DNA from 3 places in the Mariniluteicoccus endophyticus genome. Region 2 is predicted to be linked to each of the others. Evidence: predicted binding sites of a transcription regulator. Region 2 holds the regulator's gene; each other region holds the start of a gene.
The links. The regulator HrcA, encoded in region 2, represses chaperone genes, less so after heat shock. The targets are predictions, from matches to a motif close to TTGGCACTCGNNNNNNNCGAGTGCCAA.
Positions count from the first base shown of each region.

Region 1 (4,505 bases), on a different contig from region 2:
CGGCGCGGTCGTGGCGTACGTGGCGCTGGCCCACCGCGCGTGGGCGCGTACGCACCGCTGACCCGCACAACAGGCCGAAAACTTCACAACAGGCGTTGGCCGGCCTGTTGTGACGTTTTCGGCCTGTTGTAGCGAGGGAAGACCCGGTACGCGAAGGAGGCGGCCCCCTTGCGGGGACCGCCTCCTGCTGCGTTCAGAGAACGGCTGGACTCAGAAGTCCATGCCGCCCATGCCGCCGTCGGCGCCGCCCGGCATGGCCGGGGCCTTCTCGGGCTTGTCGGCGATGACGGCCTCGGTGGTGAGGAACAGCGCGGCGATGGACGCGGCGTTCTGCAGCGCCGAGCGCGTGACCTTGGCCGGGTCGATGATGCCGGACTTGACAATGTCGACGTACTCACCGGTCGCGGCGTTCAGGCCATGACCGGCCTCCAGGCCGGCGACCTTCTCCGCGACGACGCCACCCTCGAGACCGGCATTCACGGCGATCTGCTTCAGCGGGGCCGAGCAGGCGGAGAACACGATCTGGGCGCCGGTGGCCTCGTCACCCTCGAGACCCTCGACGTTGGCCTTCTTCGCGGCCTGGATCAGGGCGACACCGCCGCCGGGGACGATGCCCTCCTCGACGGCAGCCTTGGCGTTGCGGACGGCGTCCTCGATGCGGTGCTTGCGCTCCTTGAGCTCGACCTCGGTGGCCGCGCCGACCTTGATGACGGCCACGCCGCCGGCCAGCTTGGCGAGGCGCTCCTGCAGCTTCTCGCGGTCGTAGTCGGAGTCGCTGTTCTCGATCTCGTTGCGGATCTGCTGGACGCGGCCGGCGATCTGATCGGAGTCGCCCGCGCCCTCGACGATGGTGGTCTCGTCCTTGGTCACGCGGACCGAGCGGGCCTGGCCGAGAAGCTCGAGGGTGACGGCGTCGAGCTTGAGGCCGACCTCCTCAGAGATGACCTGGCCACCCGTGAGGATCGCGATGTCTCCGAGCATGGCCTTGCGACGGTCGCCGAAGCCCGGGGCCTTGACGGCAACGGACTTGAAGGTGCCGCGGATCTTGTTGACGATCAGGCCGGCGAGGGCCTCGCCCTCGACGTCCTCGGCGATGACGACGAGCGGCTTGCCCGACTGCATGACCTTCTCGAGGACGGGCAGGAGGTCCTTGAGGCCCGAGACCTTCGAGTTGACGATCAGGATGTAGGGGTCGTCGAGCACCGTCTCCATGCGCTCGGCGTCGGTGACGAAGTAGGGCGAGATGTAACCCTTGTCGAAGCGCATGCCCTCGGTGAGCTCGAGGTCGAGGCCGAACGTGTTCGACTCCTCGACCGTGATGACGCCCTCCTTGCCGACCTTCTCCATCGCCTCGGCGATGATCTCGCCGACGGTGGTATCAGCGGCGGAGATCGAGGCGGTCGCAGAGATCTGCTCCTTGGTCTCGATCTCGGTGGCCATGCCGAGCAGCTCGTCAGAGATGGCCTTCGTGGCGACCTCGATGCCCTTCTTCAGGCCCATCGGGTTGGCGCCGGCGGTGACGTTGCGCAGGCCCTCGCGGACCATCGCCTGGGCCAGCACGGTCGCGGTGGTGGTGCCGTCGCCCGCGACGTCGTCGGTCTTCTTGGCGACCTCCTTGACGAGCTCGGCGCCGATCTTCTCGTACGGCTCCTCGAGCTCGATCTCCTTGGCGATGGAGACGCCGTCGTTGGTGATCGTGGGGGCGCCCCACTTCTTCTCGAGCACGACGTTGCGGCCCTTCGGGCCGAGGGTGACCTTGACCGCGTCGGCGAGCGTGTTCATGCCACGCTCGAGCCCGCGGCGGGCCTCGATGTTGAATTCGATGAGCTTTGCCATGGTGTTCCGGGAGTCCTCCCGCGTCGGGGGCCGAAGCCCCATTGGTCAACGTTTCATACGTCAAGTCGATGCCCGCGACGGACGGCGCCACAGCGCCTCACCGGACTTGACGGTGGCACTCTCTTGCCGAGAGTGCTAACACCCTCATTTTTAGCACTCGCCCCATCCGAGTGCAAACAGTCCCGGCCCACGACAATGGCGGGGTGAACGCCTTCCTCGCGCTACGCCGCGCCGCCAACTGGGCCAACCTCTCCACGCCGCTCGGCCTGGCCGTGGCACGGGTCGGCCGGGCCCGCGTACGCCGGGGTCCGCGGGGGCTCTGGCTGGCCGAGGGATATCGGTTCGGCTTCCCCGTAGCCGGGGCGTTCACCGTCGGCAACGTTGTCGTCACCGCCCACGACTTCGCCACTCTCGAGGAGTCGGTGCCCGGCACGCTCGCCCACGAGGACGAGCACGCCTGGCAGTGGATGGCCTGCCTCGGCCTGCCATTCCTACCGATGTACGCGGCCGCCATGGGCGTCTCCGTCCTCGTCAGCGGGGACCGGGCCGCGTACAACCCGTTCGAGCGGGCGGCCGACCTGGAGGCCGGAGGCTATCTGCGCACACCGCACCGCTGGGCCCGCACGAGTGAGCCACGACGCTCCTAGGCTGCGAGCCATGACGAACCTCCCCCCGAACATGCCGCCGATGCCCGACCCGCGGTGCATTCTTGCCAAGATGGAGGCCGACGTGCGGGCCTTCGACGCCCGGGCCCAGCGCACTCAGGCCGCGCTCGCCGCCTCGGCGGTCGAGGCGACCTCCGACCACCTTCGGGTCAAGCTGCTCGGGGCCCACGTCGTCGGCATCGAGTTCGACGACTCGGCGCTCTCGCTCAGCGCACCCCAGCTGACCGAGGAGGTACGCCGGACCCTGCTGGAGGGCTCCGCCCGCGCCAATCACGCGTCCGCGGACGTGGTCCGCAACGCCTTCGGTGACGAGCAGGCGGCCAGGGGCGTGGAGGACGCCGCCCCCGAAGAGGTCGCCGATGAGCGCGACCGGCTGCGTTCCGACGAGGAGCTGCCGGCACCGAGCGCCGAAGGTCTGCGCGCCGAGGCCGAGCGCGCCATGACCACCGACGAGATCGAGGACCTCCTCGACGACGTGCTGAACCGCCTCGACAGCGACGACGAGTCGATCGACCCGGCGGAGATCGCGCGCGAGATCGGCTATGAGCAGTACCGCAGCACCGTGCCGCCCGAACAGATGCAGGCCCAGTTCGAGGCCGAGATGGACGCGCTCAAACGCCGGTCGGCCGGCCTTCCGACGCTCGTCCAGCAGGTGGAGGGCACCGGCGCGAACGACGAGGTCGAGATCACCGTCAACGCCGCGGGCTCCGTCCTCGCGACCCGGTTCCGGGCGGCGTTCGCCCGGAAGGGCTCCGACCACCTCGCCGAGCGGTTCATGGACGCGTACGCGGCCGCGCGCTCCGAGGCGGGCCGCGAGCTGACCCGGCGACTGACCGGCTCGGGCCTCGAGGTCCCCGACGAGACCCGCGACGCCCTCGGCCTCTGATCAGGGAACGTTCCACCGCCCCGGGCCCACCCATCGCACCCGGGCACACCTAGTGTTCGTGAGAGCCATCCAAGGAGGACCCATGAGCGAGACCTACTCGGTCGCCGAGATGCGAGCGCACCACCAGTCGCTGCAGACCGTCGACTCGAAGACCCAAGCACTCGTCGGCGAGGCCAACGGGCTGGGCTTCGGTGACTGGAAGATGTACGGCCTCTTCGCCAGCCCGATCCTGTGCCCGATCCTTGCGATCGGCAACGCCGCGAACACGGGCGCCATCAAGGAGCTCGGCCGCGTCTCGACCACCGCCACGGAGGCCTTCAAGACCACGGCCGACCTCTATGACGCCGCCGAGCAGTCGAACGTCGACCTGAGCAAGGTCATCCTCGAACAGATCGAGGACACCGGACGGAGGACCCGATGACCGCCCAGCCCCTGCCCGACGCCAAGGTCGGCAACGCGACGATCACCATCCCGGTCTACTCCGACCTGGTCAACGCCGGCAAGCACTGGACCGACGGCGAGACCACCCTGGGCGATCTGACCGCCGTCGGCGACGTCGCGCTGGGTGTCCTCGGTGCGGTCCTCGACCCCCTCAACACCTTGGTGGGTGCTGCCGTCGGCGCGCTGATGGACATCCTGGTCAAGAACATCTCCTGGCTCAAGGAGACTGTCGACTTCCTGCTCGGCAACCCCGACGGCATCTTCGAGCACGCCCAGAAGTGGCAGCGCGTGTCCGTGAACCTCGCCAAGACGGCCAACGAGCACGCGGAGACCGCCGGTCAGCTTCCCGGCTGGACCGGCCCGTCGTCCGACGCCTACACCCAGGTCCTTGTCAACGTGAACGAGAACTTCAAGGCTGCCAGCGGCGCCGCCGCCAAGATGGCCGACTGGGTGAGCGTCGCCGGCACCGTGGTGGCCATGTTCCGCGACTTCATCTGGAACATGATCAAGGACTTCGTCACCGAGGTCGTCACAGCCGCGATCATCGCCGCGGCCTCCGCCGTGCCGTCCCTCGGCGCATCGGTCGCCGCCTTCACCGGATGGTTCTCGGCGAAGATGGCGCTCATCGGCGCCAAGGTCACCAGCAAGCTCGCCAAGCTGATGCGCGTCCTGTCCAA
Region 1 covers NZ_BAAGXC010000015.1:78,392-82,896, reverse strand. The annotation lists gene ACYVGD_RS04980 (MFS transporter) at 1-61, shown strand, start outside; gene groL (chaperonin GroEL) at 211-1,836, opposite strand; gene ACYVGD_RS04970 (hypothetical protein) at 2,040-2,483, shown strand; gene ACYVGD_RS04965 (hypothetical protein) at 2,494-3,387, shown strand; gene ACYVGD_RS04960 (hypothetical protein) at 3,470-3,808, shown strand; gene ACYVGD_RS04955 (hypothetical protein) at 3,805-4,505, shown strand, end outside.
Region 1: the regulator HrcA is predicted to act here: its motif matches at 1,987-2,013, upstream of groL (chaperonin GroEL).

Region 2 (4,505 bases):
GCGCCGGCCGTGGAGGTCCGCAGGACGCCATCGTTGACGAGCACCGTACGCGCCCCGGAGGCCACGAAGGCCTCGAGCTCCTCGGGTGCGATCCCGCCCTCGGGTCCCACGACCAGCATGACCTCACCCTCGGCGGGGAGGTCGACGTCGGCCAGCGTGGCGTTCGCCTCCTCGTGGAGGACCAGCACCAGGGCGGTCTCGCGCATGCGCGCGGCGAGCTGTCGAGTCGTCACCATCACCGAGACCTCGGGGGTCCGCAGGCGACGACTCTGCTTGGCGGCCTCGCGCACGGTGGCGCGCCACTTGTTGAGTGATTTCTCGCCGCGCTCGCCCTGCCAGCGCACGATCGAGCGGTTGGCCTGCCACGGCACGACCTCGTCGGCGCCGACCTCGGTGAGCATCTCGATGGCCAGGTCGGACCGGTCGCCCTTGGCCAGCGCCTGGACGGCGACGACGCGTACGCCGGGCTCGGGCGCGCCCACGTGCTCGGTGACCTCGAGGTCGAGGCCCTGCTTGTCGGCGGCGACCACGCGTACGCCGACCCCGCGGCCGGCGCCGTCACCGACGACCAGCTCCTCCCCCGCCGTGATGCGCCGCACCACAGCAGCGTGACGGCCCTCGTCGCCGTCGAGGCGGAACGCCGACCCGACCGTGGGGAGCGGGTCGGGCAGCGGGGCGAGGAACAGTGGGCGCGTCATCCCTTGAACAGGCGGCCGAAGACGCCGCCCTTCTCCCGGCGGTGCTGGGCGTAAGGGTCGACCGAGGTTTCCTCGCGCAGGCTCGCCAGGCGGCGCAGGAGCTCGCGCTGCTCCTCGTTGAGCCGGGTAGGGGTCTCGACGAGGAACGTGACGCCGATGTCGCCGGTGCGACCCGTCTGGATGTTGCGGATGCCGCGGCCGTCGATGGTCACGCGCGTGCCGGACTGGGTTCCAGCAGGCACCTCGAGCTCGACCGTTCGGTCGGCCTCGTCCGACTCGGGCCAGTCGGCCTCGAGGGTCTTGATGGTCATCGTCGTGCCGAGCGCGGCCGCAGTCATCGGCACCTTGACGACCATTTCGAGGTTGTCGCCGTCGCGGCGGAAGACCGGGTGCTCGTTCACCGACAGCTCGACGTAGAGGTCACCGGCCTCGCCGCCGCCCGGCCCGACCTCCCCGCGGCCGGCCATGCGGAGGTTCAGACGGTCGTGCGCGCCCGGCGGGACCTTGACGGACAGCTCGGTCGTCGAGCGGATGCGCCCGTCGCCGTCGCACTCGGTGCAGGGGTGCGGGATGATCGTGCCGAACCCTTGGCAGCGCGGGCAGGGGCGCGCGGTGTGGATGTCGCCCAGGATGGTGCTGACGACGCTGATGACCTCGCCCTGGCCGCGGCACGTCGTGCAGGTCTCGGGCTTCGAGCCCTCCTGCGCGCCCGATCCGGTGCAGCGTGGGCACAGCACCGCGGTGTCGACCTTGACCTGCTTGGTCGCACCGAACGCCGCCTCGTGAAGGTCGATGCGCAGCCGGACGGTGCCATCCTGGCCGCGGCGTACGCGCGAGCGCGGCCCGTGCGAGCTGGCCGTGCGCATCGCGTCGAAGAACGATCCGAAGCCCCCGCCGCCGAAGCCGCCGAAACCGCCGCCGGGGAACCCGCCGCCGAAGCCGCCGCGCTGGTTGGGGTCGCCACCGCGGTCGTAGATGGCCTTCTTGTTCGGGTCGGACAGGACGTCGTAGGCCTCCTGTACCGCCTTGAACTTCTCGGCGGCCCCCTCTTCGCTGGCCACGTCGGGGTGGTACTGCATGGCCATGCGACGGTAGGCCTTCTTGATCTGGTCGGCCGTCGCGTCGCGGGACACCCCGAGGGTCTCGTAGAAGTCGCTCATGTGGTGGGTCGTCATCCTTCGTTCAAGAAGCGGCCGACGTAGCGCGCGACTGCGCGTACGGAGGCCATGGTGGAGGGATAGTCCATGCGGGTCGGGCCCATGATGCCGAGCCCGGCCCAGAGGTCGTCGTGGTTGCCGTACGCCGCCGCGACCACCGACGTGGTCTGGAGGCCGGTCACCGGGTTCTCCTGGCCGATGCGGACGGTGACGTCGTCGGACGTCGATGCCTCGCCGAGGAGCTTGAGCAGCACGACCTGCTCCTCGAGCGCCTCGAGCACCGGTTTGACGGTCAGCTCGAACTCGTCGCCGAAGCGGGTCAGGTTGGGTACGCCGCCGACGACCACGCGCGACGTCGTGCCCGTGCCGAGCACCTCGAGGAGGGCGGCGATGCAAAGGGCCGTCATGGCCTGCTCGTCGGGGCGGGTCGACGACGTCAGCAGGGCGACGTCGGCCGCTGCCTGGGCGGTGGTCTTGCCGCTCGCGGCCTCGTTGAGCCGGCCGCGCAGGCGCGTCAGGTCGTCCTCGGTGTGGACGGGCAGCTCGATCGCCCGCTGCTCGACGCGACCGGCGGAGTTGATGACGATGAGCAGGACCCGGTCGGCGCTCAGCGAGACGAGCTCGATGTGGCGGACGGTCGTGTTGGCCAGGATCGGGTATTGCACGATCGCGACCTGCTGGGTGATCTGCGCCAGCAGGCGCACGGTCCGCGTGACGATGTCGTCGATGTCGACCGCCCCCGACAGGAACGTCTGGATCGCGCGGCGCTCGGCGACGCTGAGGGGCTTGATGGCGGCCAGCTTGTCGACGAAGAGCCGGTACCCCTTGTCGGTCGGGATGCGTCCGGCCGAGGTGTGGGGCTGGGTGATGTAGCCCTCCTCCTCGAGGGCGGCCATGTCGTTGCGGACGGTGGCCGGCGAGACGCCGAGGTTGTGGCGGTCGACGAGCGCCTTCGAGCCGACGGGCTCACGGGAGGACACGTAGTCGCTGACGATGGCACGCAGCACCTGCATCTTGCGGTCGTCGAGCACAGCCCCTCCTCCCCTGGTCGTCGCACCCGGGTTGGCACTCGCCCGAGCCGAGTGCCAGTCTAGCGGCTATGGAACCGAGCACCGGTAACGCGAACCAGACCCGCGACGACGAGGCCTCTCTCGGCCCCTGGTCCGCGGTCGCACCCGGCGTCCACGTGGCCGTGGCCGAGCCCGACCGCGTCAACATCGGTCTGGTCGTCGGCACCGAGCGTTGCCTCGTGGTCGACACCGGCTCCAGCCCCGCGCAGGGGCGGGCGATCCGCGAGGCCGTGGCCAGGGTGACCGACATCCCCCTCGCCGGCGCGCTGGTCACCCATGGCCACCGCGACCACTGGTTCGGCCTCGCCGCCTTCGCCGATCTCGAGACGTGGGGCCACGAGTCGCTCGAGGGGCGCCGCTGCGCCGACCACCTCCTCGCCGACCTGATCCGCCTCGGCGTCGACCGCGACGACGTCGTCGCGCCCTCGACGATGTTCTCGCTGGCCGCGGCGATCGACCTGGGCGGCGGCGTGCGCGTCGAGGCGCTCCACCTGGGCGAGGCCCACACCGACGGCGACGTGCTGGCGCTCGTGCCGGGCGCGAACGTACTGTTCGCCGGTGACCTGGTGGAGTTCGCCGGCGATCCTGAGGCGCCGTGGTTCTCGGCCGAGTCGTCGCCGCGCGGCTGGGCCGGGGTGCTGAACCTCACGATGGGCATGGTCACCGCCGAGACCGTCGTCGTCCCGGGCCACGGGCGGGTCGCCGGCCGCGACGACCTCGTCGCCCAGATGGGCGCGCTGGCCTCGATCCCCTACGAGGCGGAGCACCTCGTGCAGGAGGGCGTCTCGTTCGACGACGCCGAGGAGCGCGGCGAGTGGGCGCTGCCCTGGCCGAACATCGCCGAGGGTGTGCGTACCGCCTACCGCGAGATGAACGCGCTCGGCGTACGCACGCGCCTGCCGATCGTCAAGGGCGACCTCGGGGACTGATGACCCGAGAGGGGCTGGTCAGACCTGCGCGGGGTCGGCCAGGACCTGGTACGCGAGGTCCCACGCCTCCTTCGACGCCGCGGCGATCAGCTGGCCGACCATCGGCGACCCCGCGACGTACGGCTGCCCGTCGGTGGTCGCGACGTGACCGCCGACCTCTTCCACCATGAGCGTGCCCGGCACGTGGTCCCACGGCTTCAGGTTGCGATAGATCAGGAAGTCCCAGCCGCCCGTGGCCACATGGGGGTAGTCGATGCCGCACGAGTAGAACGTGAAGTCCAGCGGGTCGACGACGCCGGGCACCGGGTCGCCGAGGAGCCGTCGATGCGAGGTGGCTCCCCGCAGCGCGCCCAGAGCGGGGGCTTCGCGGCGTACGCGCTCGCCGTTGCACAGCAGCCCCGCCCCGCGCTCGGCCACGAAGGTGCGGTCGAGCTCGGGCTGGACGATCCAGCCCCGCACCGGGCGGCCGTGGCGGACCTCGCCGACCATCAGCGCGTACTGCTCGCGGCCCTCGACGAAATTCTTGGTGCCGTCGACCGGGTCGACGACGAACGCGTGCTCGGTATCACACAGCTGTTCGAGCAGCGAGGCGTCGGCGGCGGTGGCCTCCTCGCCGACGACGAGCACGCCGGGGGCCATCTGCTGAAGGGC
Region 2 covers NZ_BAAGXC010000020.1:131,896-136,400, forward strand. The annotation lists gene ACYVGD_RS09975 (16S rRNA (uracil(1498)-N(3))-methyltransferase) at 1-698, opposite strand, end outside; gene dnaJ (molecular chaperone DnaJ) at 695-1,858, opposite strand; gene hrcA (heat-inducible transcriptional repressor HrcA) at 1,870-2,886, opposite strand; gene ACYVGD_RS09990 (MBL fold metallo-hydrolase) at 2,955-3,854, shown strand; gene ACYVGD_RS09995 (inositol monophosphatase family protein) at 3,873-4,505, opposite strand, start outside.

Region 3 (4,505 bases), on a different contig from region 2:
CAGGCGGCTCAGGGGCGTGAAGCGGTGGACGGCCGGGTTCTCCTGCGCGACGGCGGCGGCGACGGTGCCGGCGGTCTGCTCGAGCGTTGATCGGATCACCGCACCGAGCACCGTGCGTCCGCTGACCACGGTGCCGGCGGTGTGGCCGCGGCGGTCGAGCTCGGCGACGGCCTCGGCGGCGGGGGTGTCCGGTGCGAAGACCGGTGCGGTGGTGTCGGCCACCATGTTGGCGGTCAGGACCCGGCTGCGGTCGACGTCTGCTGTGAAGCGGGCGACGTAGTTGTCGGCCGGGGCGTTGAGGATCTGGTCGGCGGTGCCGATCTGGACGACCCGCCCCTGGCGCATGATCGCGATCCGGTCACCAAGACGCATCGCCTCGTTGAGGTCGTGCGTGATGAAGACGATGGTCTTGCCCAACTCCTCCTGGAGGCCGAGCAGCTGTTCCTGCAGGTCGGCGCGGATCAGCGGATCGAGCGCCGAGAACGCCTCGTCCATGAGCAGGATGTCGGTCTCCGCGGCGAGCGCGCGGGCGAGGCCGACGCGCTGCTGCATGCCGCCCGAGAGCTCGTGGGGGTGCTTCTGGCCGACCTGGGAGAGTCCCACGCGCTCGAGCCACCGTCGGGCCCGCGAGGTGCGTTCGTCCTTGTCGACCCCGCGGATCTCCAGCGGGTAGGCCACGTTCGACTCGACGGTGCGGTTGGGCAGCAGCGCGAAGTGCTGGAAGACCATGGAGATGTCGTCACGGCGGACACGGCGCAACTCCTCGGCGCTGGCCTCGGTGATGTTGGTGCCGTTGACGTGGACCGAGCCCGAGGTGGGGCGGTTCAGGCCGTTGAGCATCCGGATGAGCGTCGACTTGCCCGAGCCCGACAACCCCATGACCACGAAGGTCTCGCCGCGGCGCACGTCGAAGGTGGCGTCGATGACCGCCGCGGTGCCGTCACCTCCGCCGGGGTCGAAGGTCCCCTCGGCGATGTGCTTCGCGGCATGCGACTCCTTGCCGAACACCTTGTAGAGGTGTTCGGCGCGGATGGCAGGGAGCTCGTCGGAGGCCCCTGCGGTGGGCGTCGATCCATCGTCGGATGGCTTGGCCACGTTGTTCCTTCCTTGGTGACGTTGCAGCTGGCCGCCGTCACTCCCCAACCGCACCGCAGGGGCGCCGGCTGCGGGGTCCCGGGGCCGGCCCACGCATCGGTGCCTGGGTCAGATCCGTTCCACCCTAGGCCGATGAACGGGTCGGGCATGGGGGCCAAGCCCCGGTCGAGGCGGAGAGGTACCGGGGGGTATTGCGAGATGGCTAGGGGTTTCGGCGGCTCATACCGTTATGAAGGCGTTACCCGTGGGAGGCGCTAGGGGTGTTTTCGGCGCCAGAGCCGTCTGGCACTCGGCTTGTCCGAGTGCCAACATCGCGCTAGATTTCGGTTAGCACTCTCCGCTGGAGTGTGCCAAACCTGGGACGGCACCCGCGACGACGCCCCGGGCCTTGAACCGATTGACACCCAGAACATGAAAGGGGCCTGACGTGGCAACCACGATCAAGCCGCTCGAGGACCGCGTCCTCGTTCAGCCGCTCGAGGCCGAGCAGACCACCGCTTCCGGTCTGGTCATCCCGGACACCGCCAAGGAGAAGCCGCAGGAGGGCAAGGTCCTCTCGACCGGCCCCGGTCGCGTCGACGACTCCGGCAAGCGCATCCCGATGGACGTCGCCGAGGGCGACGTCGTCATCTTCTCCAAGTACGGCGGCACCGAGGTCAAGTACGACGGCCAGGAGTACCTGCTCCTGAACGCCCGCGACATTCTCGCCGTCGTCTCCAAGTGACGCTCCGGCAACTTCCACGCACTAAGGAGCACTGACCCAGATGCCCAAGATCCTTCAGTTCGACGAGGAGGCGCGCCGCTCGCTCGAGCGTGGCGTCGACACCCTCGCCAACACCGTCAAGGTGACGCTCGGCCCGAAGGGCCGCTACGTCGTCCTCGACAAGAAGTGGGGCGCGCCGACCATCACCAACGACGGCGTGACCGTCGCCCGTGAGGTCGAGCTCGACGATCCCTACGAGAACCTCGGCGCCCAGCTCGCCAAGGAGGTCGCCACCAAGACCAACGACGTCGCCGGCGACGGCACGACGACGGCCACGGTGCTGGCCCAGGCCCTGGTCCACGAGGGCCTGCGCGCCGTTGCCTCGGGTGCGAACCCCGTCGGCCTCAAGCGCGGCATCGAGGCGGCCGTCAAGGCAGTCGAGGAGCGCCTGCACGCCAACGCCCGTGAGGTCCAGTCGACCGACGACATGGCCAAGGTCGCCACCATCTCCTCGCGCGACGAGGAGATCGGCAAGCTCATCGCCGACGCGTTCGACAAGGTCGGCAAGGACGGCGTCATCACCGTCGACGAGTCCCAGACCTTCGGCACCGAGCTCGAGTTCACCGAGGGCATGCAGTTCGACAAGGGTTACCTGTCGCCCTACATGGTGACCGACACCGAGCGCATGGAGGCCGTGCTCGAGAACCCCTACATCCTGATCCACAGCGGCAAGATCTCGTCGATGAACGACCTGCTGCCGCTGCTCGAGAAGGTCATCGGGGCCAACGGCACGCTGTTCATCGTCGCCGAGGACGTCGAGGGCGAGGCCCTGTCGACCCTGGTTGTGAACAAGATCCGCGGCACCTTCACCTCCGTCGCCGTCAAGGCGCCCGCGTTCGGTGACCGCCGCAAGGCCATGCTCGAGGACATCGCCATCCTCACCGGCGGAGAGGTCGTCGCCGCCGAGGTCGGCCTCAAGCTCGACCAGGTCGGTCTCGAGTCGCTCGGCCGCGCCCGTCGCATCGTCGTCGACAAGGACAGCACCACGATCGTCGACGGCGCCGGCAAGTCCGACGAGGTCGAGGGCCGCGTGGCACAGCTGCGCGCCGAGATCGAGCGCACCGACTCCGACTGGGATCGCGAGAAGCTCCAGGAGCGCGTCGCGAAGCTCGCTGGCGGCGTCTGCGTCATCAAGGTCGGCGCGGCCACCGAGGTGGAGCTCAAGGAGAAGAAGCACCGCATCGAGGACGCCGTCTCGGCCACCCGTGCGGCCATCGAGGAGGGCATCGTAGCCGGCGGCGGCTCCGCCCTCATCCATGCCGCGAAGGTGCTCGAGGACAACCTCGGGCTCGAGGGTGACGAGAAGGCCGGCGTGCAGATCGTCGCCCGCTCGGTCGCCGAGCCGCTGCGCTGGATCGCCGAGAACGGCGGCAAGCAGGGCTACGTCGTCACCTCGAAGGTCGCCGAGATGGAGCCGGGCCACGGCTACAACGGCAAGACCGACGCGTACGTCAACCTCATCGAGGACGGCGTCATCGACCCGGTGAAGGTGACGCGTTCCGCGCTCGCCAACGCCGCCTCGATCGCCGCCTTGCTGCTCACGACCGAGACCCTGGTCGTCGAGAAGCCCGAGGACGACGAGGACGAGGACGGTCACCAGCACTGATCCTGCGCCCCGCGCACGACACCGGGTCCCCGGCCGCTCCAGGCGGCCGGGGACCTGTGCGTTTCTGGGCTAGCATGCCGTGGTGCCGAACAGAGAGGACACGATGACCAGTACCGAGGACCGCACCTCGTTGTGGCGCACACCGGGCGTCCTCTCCGGGATGATCGGCATGCTGCTGCTCGCCATCGCCGTGATGACCCCCGGGTTCACGCCCGCGAGGGGCCTCAATCAGATCCCCGGCATGTCGTTGGTGCGTGGCGTGCTCAAGAGCGGGTTCGGCCACGTGTTCATCGCCCTCGGCGTGATCCTCCTCTTCCGGGCCTGGCTGCTCCTGCGCCCGGCCCGCGCACCCCACGTCAACCACGCGCTGGTCCTCGCTCTGTGGGCGATCCCGGCGCTGCTCGCCCCGCCGATCTTCTCCACCGACGCCTTCCTGTACGCCGACCAGGGCTGGACGATGCACCTCGGGAAGAACCCCTACGAGGTCGGCCTCAGCCGCTCCGGTGGTCCGTTCGCCGTCAACGTCCACCCCGTGTGGCAGGGAACCACGGCGGTCTACCCGCCGCTCGCCCTCGAGGTGCAACACCTCGTCGCCTGGCTGACCGGGTTCAACGGGCTCATCTCCGTCATCGCCATGCGCATCCCCGCGCTGCTCGCCGTCGCCATCATCGCGTGGGCCGTGCCGAGGTTCGCACGCGACCTGGGCGTCGACCCGACCGTTGCCTCGTGGTTCGCCGTCCTCAACCCGCTCATGCTGATCCACTTCGTCGGTGGCATGCACAACGACGCCTGGATGCTCGCGCTCGTGCTGCTCGCCGCCTGGCTCGCCGTGCGGTACGGAAACCGCGCGCTCGTCCCCGCCGCGATCCTCGTGGGCCTCGGTGCCGGTTTCAAGCAGCCCGGCATCCTCGCGGCCATCGCGATCGGGCTGCTGCCCGTGCGTACGCGGCTGAAGGACATGACCCTCGGCAAGCGGTTTGTCACCATGCTCGTCCAGTGCGCCGCGTCCGTCGCGATCGCCTGCGCCACGTTCGCCGCGCT
Region 3 covers NZ_BAAGXC010000023.1:112,865-117,369, forward strand. The annotation lists gene ACYVGD_RS12395 (quaternary amine ABC transporter ATP-binding protein) at 1-1,095, opposite strand, end outside; gene groES (co-chaperone GroES) at 1,523-1,819, shown strand; gene groL (chaperonin GroEL) at 1,860-3,464, shown strand; gene mptB (polyprenol phosphomannose-dependent alpha 1,6 mannosyltransferase MptB) at 3,568-4,505, shown strand, end outside.
Region 3: the regulator HrcA is predicted to act here: its motif matches at 1,378-1,404, upstream of groES (co-chaperone GroES).